DNA from 3 places in the Streptomyces sp. NPDC006602 genome. Region 3 is predicted to be linked to each of the others. Evidence: riboswitches for the same ligand, from Rfam matches in the RefSeq annotation. Region 3 holds a riboswitch; each other region holds the start of a gene.
What was found. A riboswitch is a leader RNA that binds a small molecule or an ion and turns the genes downstream of it on or off. The one in region 3 is predicted to bind thiamine pyrophosphate.

Region 1 (2,258 bases), on a different contig from region 3:
CCTCCTGGAACTCCTTGGTGAGCAGGAAGTCGAGGAGCGCCTTGCCGCCCTTGGTGTTCTCGGCGTTGCTCAGCAGGCCCGCGTACTCGACCTGGCGGAAGCAGGTGCCGGCGGCGACGCCCGTGGGCGCGGTCGTCGGCTTCGGGTCGGCGTAGATGACCTCGGCGGGCGGCGAGGACGCGTACGAGACGACCAGCGGCCGGTCGGCCTTGGCCTTCTTGCCGCCGGCGGAACCGGAGAACTCCTCGTTGTAGGCCTGCTCCCAGCCGTCCACGACCTTCACGCCGTTGGCCTTCAGCTTCTTCCAGTAGTCCGACCAGCCGTCGTCGCCGTACTTGGCGGCGGTCCCCAGCAGGAAGCCGAGGCCGGGCGAGGAGGTGGAGGCGTTCTCGGTGACGAGGAGGTTCTTGTACGCGGGCTTGATCAGGTCGTCGAGCGAGGTGGGCGGGGCCAGCTTGTGCTTGCTGAAGTACGCCTTGTCGTAGTTGACGCAGATGTCGCCGGTGTCGATCGGCGTGACCCGGTGCTTGTCCTGGTCGACCCGGTACTGGGGGTCGACCTGGTCGGAGCCCTTCGCCTCGTACGACTGGAAGAGCCCGTTGTCGAGCGCCCGCGACAGCAGGGTGTTGTCGACGCCGAAGAAGACGTCGCCCTGCGGGTTGTCCTTGGTCAGGATCGCCTTGTTGACGGCCTGCCCGGCGTCGCCGTCCTTGAGGACCTTGACCTTGTAGCCGGACTGCTTCTCGAAGCCCGCGAGGACGCTCTTGGAGACGGCCCACGAGTCGTGGCTGACGAGGGTCACGGTCTTGGATTCGCCGCCGCCGCTTCCGGCGTCGGAGGACCCGCACGCGGCGAGCGTGACGAGGCCGAGTCCCACGGCGACAACCGTGGCCTTCTTGGTGATGCTCACAGAATTCCTCCTGGGGGTGGCCAGGAAGAGACGCGGCCCTGCCCGGGCGCCTCGAAGAATCCGAGGGCTCCCGGGCAGGGCGCAACAGCTCGAGTAGTGACCGAACTTCCTACCCAGAATGACCTGGGCGAGGTTCAGAGGGTCTGCGGCCGGTGCCGCACTCTCAGCGCTGTGGCGCTCCCCTGTCGGAATATGAAGATGTACGTACGGACGTCACACTACCGCTCGGTCGCGGCGAGCTGACCACACGCCCCGTCGATCTCCTGTCCACGGGTGTCCCGGACGGTGACCGGTACACCATGGGCGGCGATGGCCTCGACGAACGCCTTCTCGTCCTCGGGGCGGGAGGCGGTCCACTTCGAACCCGGCGTCGGGTTCAGCGGGATCAGGTTGACGTGCACGGGCTTGCCCCTGAGCAGCCGCCCGAGCCGGTCGCCCCGCCATGCCTGGTCGTTGATGTCCCGGATCAGCGCGTATTCGATGGACAGCCGGCGCCCGGACCTCTCGACGTACTCGAAGCCCGCGTCGAGGACCTCGCGCACCTTCCACCGTGTGTTCACGGGGACGAGGGTGTCGCGCAGCTCGTCGTCCGGCGCGTGCAGCGAGATGGCGAGACGGCACTTGAAGCCCTCGTCGGCGAAGCGGTTGATCGCCGGGACGAGTCCGACCGTCGAGACGGTGATCCCACGCTGCGACAGCCCGAGCCCGTCCGGCTCGGGGTCGGTGAGCCGCCGGATGGCACCGACGACCCGGTTGTAGTTGGCGAGGGGCTCCCCCATGCCCATGAAGACGATGTTGCTCAGCCGCGCCGGACCACCGGGGATCTCGCCGTCCCGCAGCGCCCGCATCCCGTCCACGATCTGGTGCACGATCTCCGCGGTGGACAGGTTCCGGTCCAGGCCCGCCTGTCCGGTGGCGCAGAACGGGCAGTTCATGCCGCAGCCCGCCTGGGAGCTGATGCACATGGTCACCCGGTCCGGGTAGCGCATCAGCACCGACTCGACGAGGGTCCCGTCGAACAGCCGCCACAGCGTCTTGCGGGTGGTGTCCTGGTCGGTCGACTGATGCCGGACGACCGACATCAGGTCCGGAAGCAGCGCCTCCTGAAGCCGCCCGCGGGAGCCGGCCGGGATGTCCGTCCACTCCTGCGGATCGTGCGCGTACCGCGCGAAGTAGTGCTGCGAGAGCTGCTTGGCACGAAACGGCTTCTCACCGACCGCGGCCACCGCTTCCTTGCGCTCGGCGGGCGTGAGGTCGGCGAGATGCCGCGGCGGCTTCTTGGCTCCGCGCGGGGCGACGAAAGTGAGTTCTCCGGGCTTAGGCATGGCTGTACCAGTGTCGCAGATCG
Region 2 (2,258 bases), on a different contig from region 3:
GGGGCGGGCCTCGTCCGGGAGTTCACCGGTGGTCAGGACGTGCGCCATGGCGTCGCCGGTGACCGGCGTGAGCAGTACGCCGTTGCGGTAGTGGCCAGTGGCCAGCAGCAGCCCGTCGAGGCCGGTCGGGCCGAGCAGCGGCGCGTTGTCGGGGGAGCCGGGCCGCAGACCGGCCCGCGTCTCCGTCAGCGGCAGCTCGGTGATCCCGGGCACCAGCTCGTGCGCGTCGCGCAGCAGCTCGTACACCCCGCCCGCGGTCACCGTCGTGTCCCAGCCCAGCTCCTCGCTGGTCGCGCCGACGACCAGCTCGCCGTTCTCGCGCGGCACCAGGTAGACCTGGCTGCCGCGCACCACGGCCCGCACGGTCCGGCTCAGGAACGGCGCGTACCGCTCGGGCACGGTCAGCCGCAGCACCTGCCCCTTCACGGGCCGTACGGGCGGCAGCAGGTCGTCCGGGACACCCGCGAGCCGCCCGCTGAGGCTGCCCGCGGCCAGCACCACCTGCCCGGTGCCCAGGACCGTGCCCTCGCGCGTCACGACACCGGCCGCCCGCTCCCGCAGGACCGACAGTCGCTCGGCCCAGGTGCGGTGGAAGACGACCCCGGCCCGCTCGCACGCGGCCACCAGTGCCGCCGCGAGCCGCCGCGGGTCGATCTGGTGGTCGCCGTCGACCCGCAGACCACCGCGCACGCCCGGCGCCAGCATGGGCTCCAGGCGTCGGCACTCCCGCCCGGACAGCCACTCGGATTCCAGCCCCGACTGCCGCTGCAGCGCGTGCAGTTCCCGCAGATGGGCGCGGTCGTCGGAGTCCAGCGCGACGGCGAGCGTGCCGCACCGGCGGTAGCCGAGGTCGTGCCCGGTGAGGTCGGTGAGCTCGGCCGCGAAGTCCGGATAGCGGCGGGCCGATTCCAGATTCAGGCCGAGCAGAGTCTGTTCGCCGTAGTGCAGTTCGGTGACGGCGGCCAGCATCCCGGCCGCCACCTGGGCGGCCCCGCCGCCCGGTTCGGGGTCCACGACGGCCACGGCGAACCCGCGTTGAGCGGCCCGCCAGGCCGTGACCAGCCCGATGATCCCGCCCCCGACGATCAGGACGTCTGAGGTGTGTGAGGTGTCCGACGTACGCGACATGGGCGTCCAGCCCCTCCCTTCGCCGGCATGACCCGGATCAGGTTCGTACGGTCGGAGGCCGCCAGCCTCCCTCTCAGCCCGGTGCGTCCGGGCTCCCGCGTGTGCTTTCGTTGGCCACCCTAGCCAATGCCGTATGTCTCAGTAAGGGAGCCTCCACCCGTGGCCCGCCCGCCCGCCTCCCACCACCACCCTCGAACGAGGGGCTCCGCCCCGCCCTGCAGATCTCTCGACGGACTCGTCCTCGCCCCCGTCGCCGATCAGGCACCAGGTCAGGTGAGTACCCGCACCCGGTTCGCGTACCACGAGAAGGACGGCGAGATCTGGGCCGAGTACGCGGGCGGGGACGTCGTACGTGGGTACCTGGTGGGGACGCGGGAGGGCGACCGCCTGGACTTCCGGTACGTACAGCTCAAGGAGGACGGGACGACGTCCTCGGGGCACTGTGCGTCGACGGTCGTCGAGCTTTCCGACGGCCGGGTGCGGCTGGAGGAGACCTGGGAGTGGGAGTCGCAGTCGGGCAGGGGGGCCAGCGTGGTGGAGCAGCTGACCGAGCACGCCCCCTGACTGACTTTTTGTCAGGTGTCTAAGGTGATCAGGTGAGCGAGCAGACGCAGGTACGGGCCACGTCCACGCCACGGCGTGTGGTTGTCGTCGGCGCGGGCATGGCCGGGGTGCAGACCGCGGTCGCCCTGCGGGAACAGGGCTACACCGGCAGCGTGACGCTGCTCGGCGCGGAGCCCCACCAGCCCTACGACCGGCCGCCGCTGTCGAAGGCCGTGCTGCTCGGCAAGGCCGAGGACTCCGCCTTCGACGTGGATTTCGAGGCGCTCGGCATCGAACTGTGGCTCGGGCGCGAGGTCCTGGGCGTCCGCCCCGCCGAGCACGAGCTGGACACCGCCGAGGGACCGGTGCCGTACGACGTCCTGGTCCTCGCCACCGGAGCCGAACCGGTTCGGCTGCCGGGCGCGGAAGGCGTGCCAGGCGTGCATCTGCTGCGCACTCTGGACGACGCCGAGCGGCTGCGCCCGGTGCTCGCCCGGCAGCACGACATCGTGGTCGTCGGCGCGGGCTGGATCGGCGCCGAGTTCGCAACGGCGGCCCGCGAGGCGGGCTGTGCGGTGACGGTCGTG
Region 3 (2,258 bases):
GACGACCGTGTCCTTGTAGATCTCCCAGGTCAGTTCCTCCGCGCGCCCGTCGACCTTCTCCAGCGCCTGATAGAGCGGCACCGTGCCGATGGGGACGGGGGAGTTGCGCAGCACCCATTCGCGGGTGGTGTGGATGTTGCGGCCGGTGGACAGGTCCATGACCGTGTCGGCGCCCCAGCGGGTCGCCCAGGTCATCTTCTCGACCTCCTCCTCGATGGAGGACGTCACCGCGGAGTTGCCGATGTTGGCATTGACCTTCACCAGGAACCGCTTGCCGATGATCATCGGCTCGATCTCCGGGTGGTTGACGTTGGCCGGCAGCACGGCTCGGCCCGCCGCGATCTCCTCCCGCACGACCTCGGGCGAAACGTCCTCCCGAACGGCCACGAACTCCATCTCAGGAGTGATCTCGCCCCGGCGGGCGTACGCGAGCTGTGTGACCGCGTTGCCGTCCCTGCTGCGGCGCGGCAGGCGCGGCCGCCCGGGAAAGACCGCGTCGAGGTTGCGCAGACCACCTCGCGGCGAGGTGTGCTTGATCCCGTCGTCCTCGGGACGGGCGGGACGGCCCGCGTACTCCTCGGTGTCACCGCGGGCGATGATCCAGTTCTCCCGCAGCGGCGACAGGCCCCTGCGGACATCCGTCTCGGTCAGTGGATCGGTGTACGGGCCCGACGTGTCGTACAGCGTGACCGACTGCCCGTTGGTGAGGTGCACCTGACGGACCGGCACCCGCAGATCGGGGCGTGAGCCCTCGACGTACGCCTTGTGCCAGCCGATGGACTTCCCGCTCTCCTCGCTGAGCTCGTTCTGCTCGGAGGCAGGCGTGCGTGCGTCCTCGTTGGTCATGAGACCTACTCCCTACGCCGGCATTACCCGGTAACAGGTTCGGCGGTCGACGCAGCGGCTTCCGTCTGCCGACGTTTCGTGTGAAACATCACTCGCTTGAGGCGATGTTTCATGTGAAACATGACTGGGACGGAGGTCAGCGCCCTCTCAGCCCGGTGCTCCGAGCTCCCGCGTGTACAAAGGTGCCTCCACGCTAGCGTCAATTCGGGCGCGGTGAACAGGGGGCCCCTGTCGTTCTTGCGATGATCGGTCGGTGACCACGACACAGCAGTTCCCGTTTCCGCCATCCGAGCCTCCCCGCAGGCCGGGTGCCGGGCACGGCAACGGAGACGACCGCGGACGTGGCGACGGCCGTGGCGGCAGCCCTGGTGGCGGCAGCGGAGGCAGCCATGAAGGCGGCCATGAGTTTTTCGGTGCCAGGGGTGCCAGGCGTACCCATGGCGACGGAGTCGCCGACGGGCACCGTGGCGGTCATGGGCCCGGTCACGATGAAGGGCCGGGTTACGGCGAAGGGACTGGTCACGGCTCTGGTGCCGGTCACGGTCACGGTCACGGATCCGGGGGCCACGGTTCCGGAGGCGGGCAGGGGCCTGAGGGTCCAGGTTCCGGTGGTGGGCATGGGCCCGAGGGTCCAGGTGCCGGCGGGGGGCACGGCCACTCGCACAGCCACAGTCATGGGCCGGCCGCACCCGTCTCCAAGCACCTGCGCAAGGTCATCGCGGCGATCCTGATCCCGTTCGCCGCGGCCGTCCTGGTCGGGCTCGCGGTGCTGTGGCCCGGTGGCGCTCCGGGTCACGAGCGCACGGGCGTCGGCTTCGACCGGCAGACCCAGCAGGCCACGGTCACTGAGGTCGAGAGCGTGAGTTGCTCATCGGTGAACGCCTCGGGGGAGACTCCGACCGGCGACACATCCACCGCCGAGGGCTCGTCCGCGCAGCAGCAGGCGAACGGCACCTGCAAGAGGGCGACGATCCGGGTCGACACGGGCAAGGACAAGGGTCGTACGTTCACGGAGATCGTCCAGCCGGACCAGTCACGGCAGTTGCACGAGGGCGAGAAGGTCGTGGTCGCCTACGAGCCCTCTGCGCCGAGGGACCTGCAGTACTCGGTCACCGACGTCAACCGCCGCCTCCCGATGGCGCTGCTCGCCGGCATCTTCGCGCTCGCCGTCGTGATCGTGGGCCGGCTGCGGGGCGTCATGGCCCTGGTCGCGCTGGCCATCAGTTTCCTGCTGCTGAACTTCTTCGTCCTGCCCGCGATCCTGCAGGGCTCGAATCCGCTGGTCGTGGCCGTGGTCGGGGCGAGCGCCATCATGCTGATCGCCCTGTACCTGTGCCACGGCCTGTCGGCCCGTACGTCCGTGGCGGTGCTCGGCACTCTGATCTCGCTGCTGCTGATCGGCGTCCTCGGCT

Region 1: another riboswitch for thiamine pyrophosphate. It lies ahead of ACFYO2_RS20855 (thiamine ABC transporter substrate binding subunit); the one in region 3 lies ahead of thiC (phosphomethylpyrimidine synthase ThiC).
Region 2: another riboswitch for thiamine pyrophosphate. It lies ahead of thiO (glycine oxidase ThiO); the one in region 3 lies ahead of thiC (phosphomethylpyrimidine synthase ThiC).

What each region holds. Positions count from the first base shown of each region.
Region 1 covers NZ_JBIAHG010000007.1:211,261-213,518, reverse strand. Annotated here, with positions in the region: gene ACFYO2_RS20855 (thiamine ABC transporter substrate binding subunit) at 1-910, opposite strand, end outside; TPP riboswitch at 999-1,104, opposite strand; gene rlmN (23S rRNA (adenine(2503)-C(2))-methyltransferase RlmN) at 1,129-2,235, opposite strand.
Region 2 covers NZ_JBIAHG010000001.1:441,829-444,086, reverse strand. Annotated here, with positions in the region: gene thiO (glycine oxidase ThiO) at 1-1,128, opposite strand, end outside; TPP riboswitch at 1,126-1,237, opposite strand; gene ACFYO2_RS02015 (hypothetical protein) at 1,402-1,692, shown strand; gene ACFYO2_RS02010 (NAD(P)/FAD-dependent oxidoreductase) at 1,725-2,258, shown strand, end outside.
Region 3 covers NZ_JBIAHG010000005.1:336,528-338,785, reverse strand. Annotated here, with positions in the region: gene thiC (phosphomethylpyrimidine synthase ThiC) at 1-846, opposite strand, end outside; TPP riboswitch at 839-1,028, opposite strand; gene ACFYO2_RS16635 (YibE/F family protein) at 1,100-2,258, shown strand, end outside.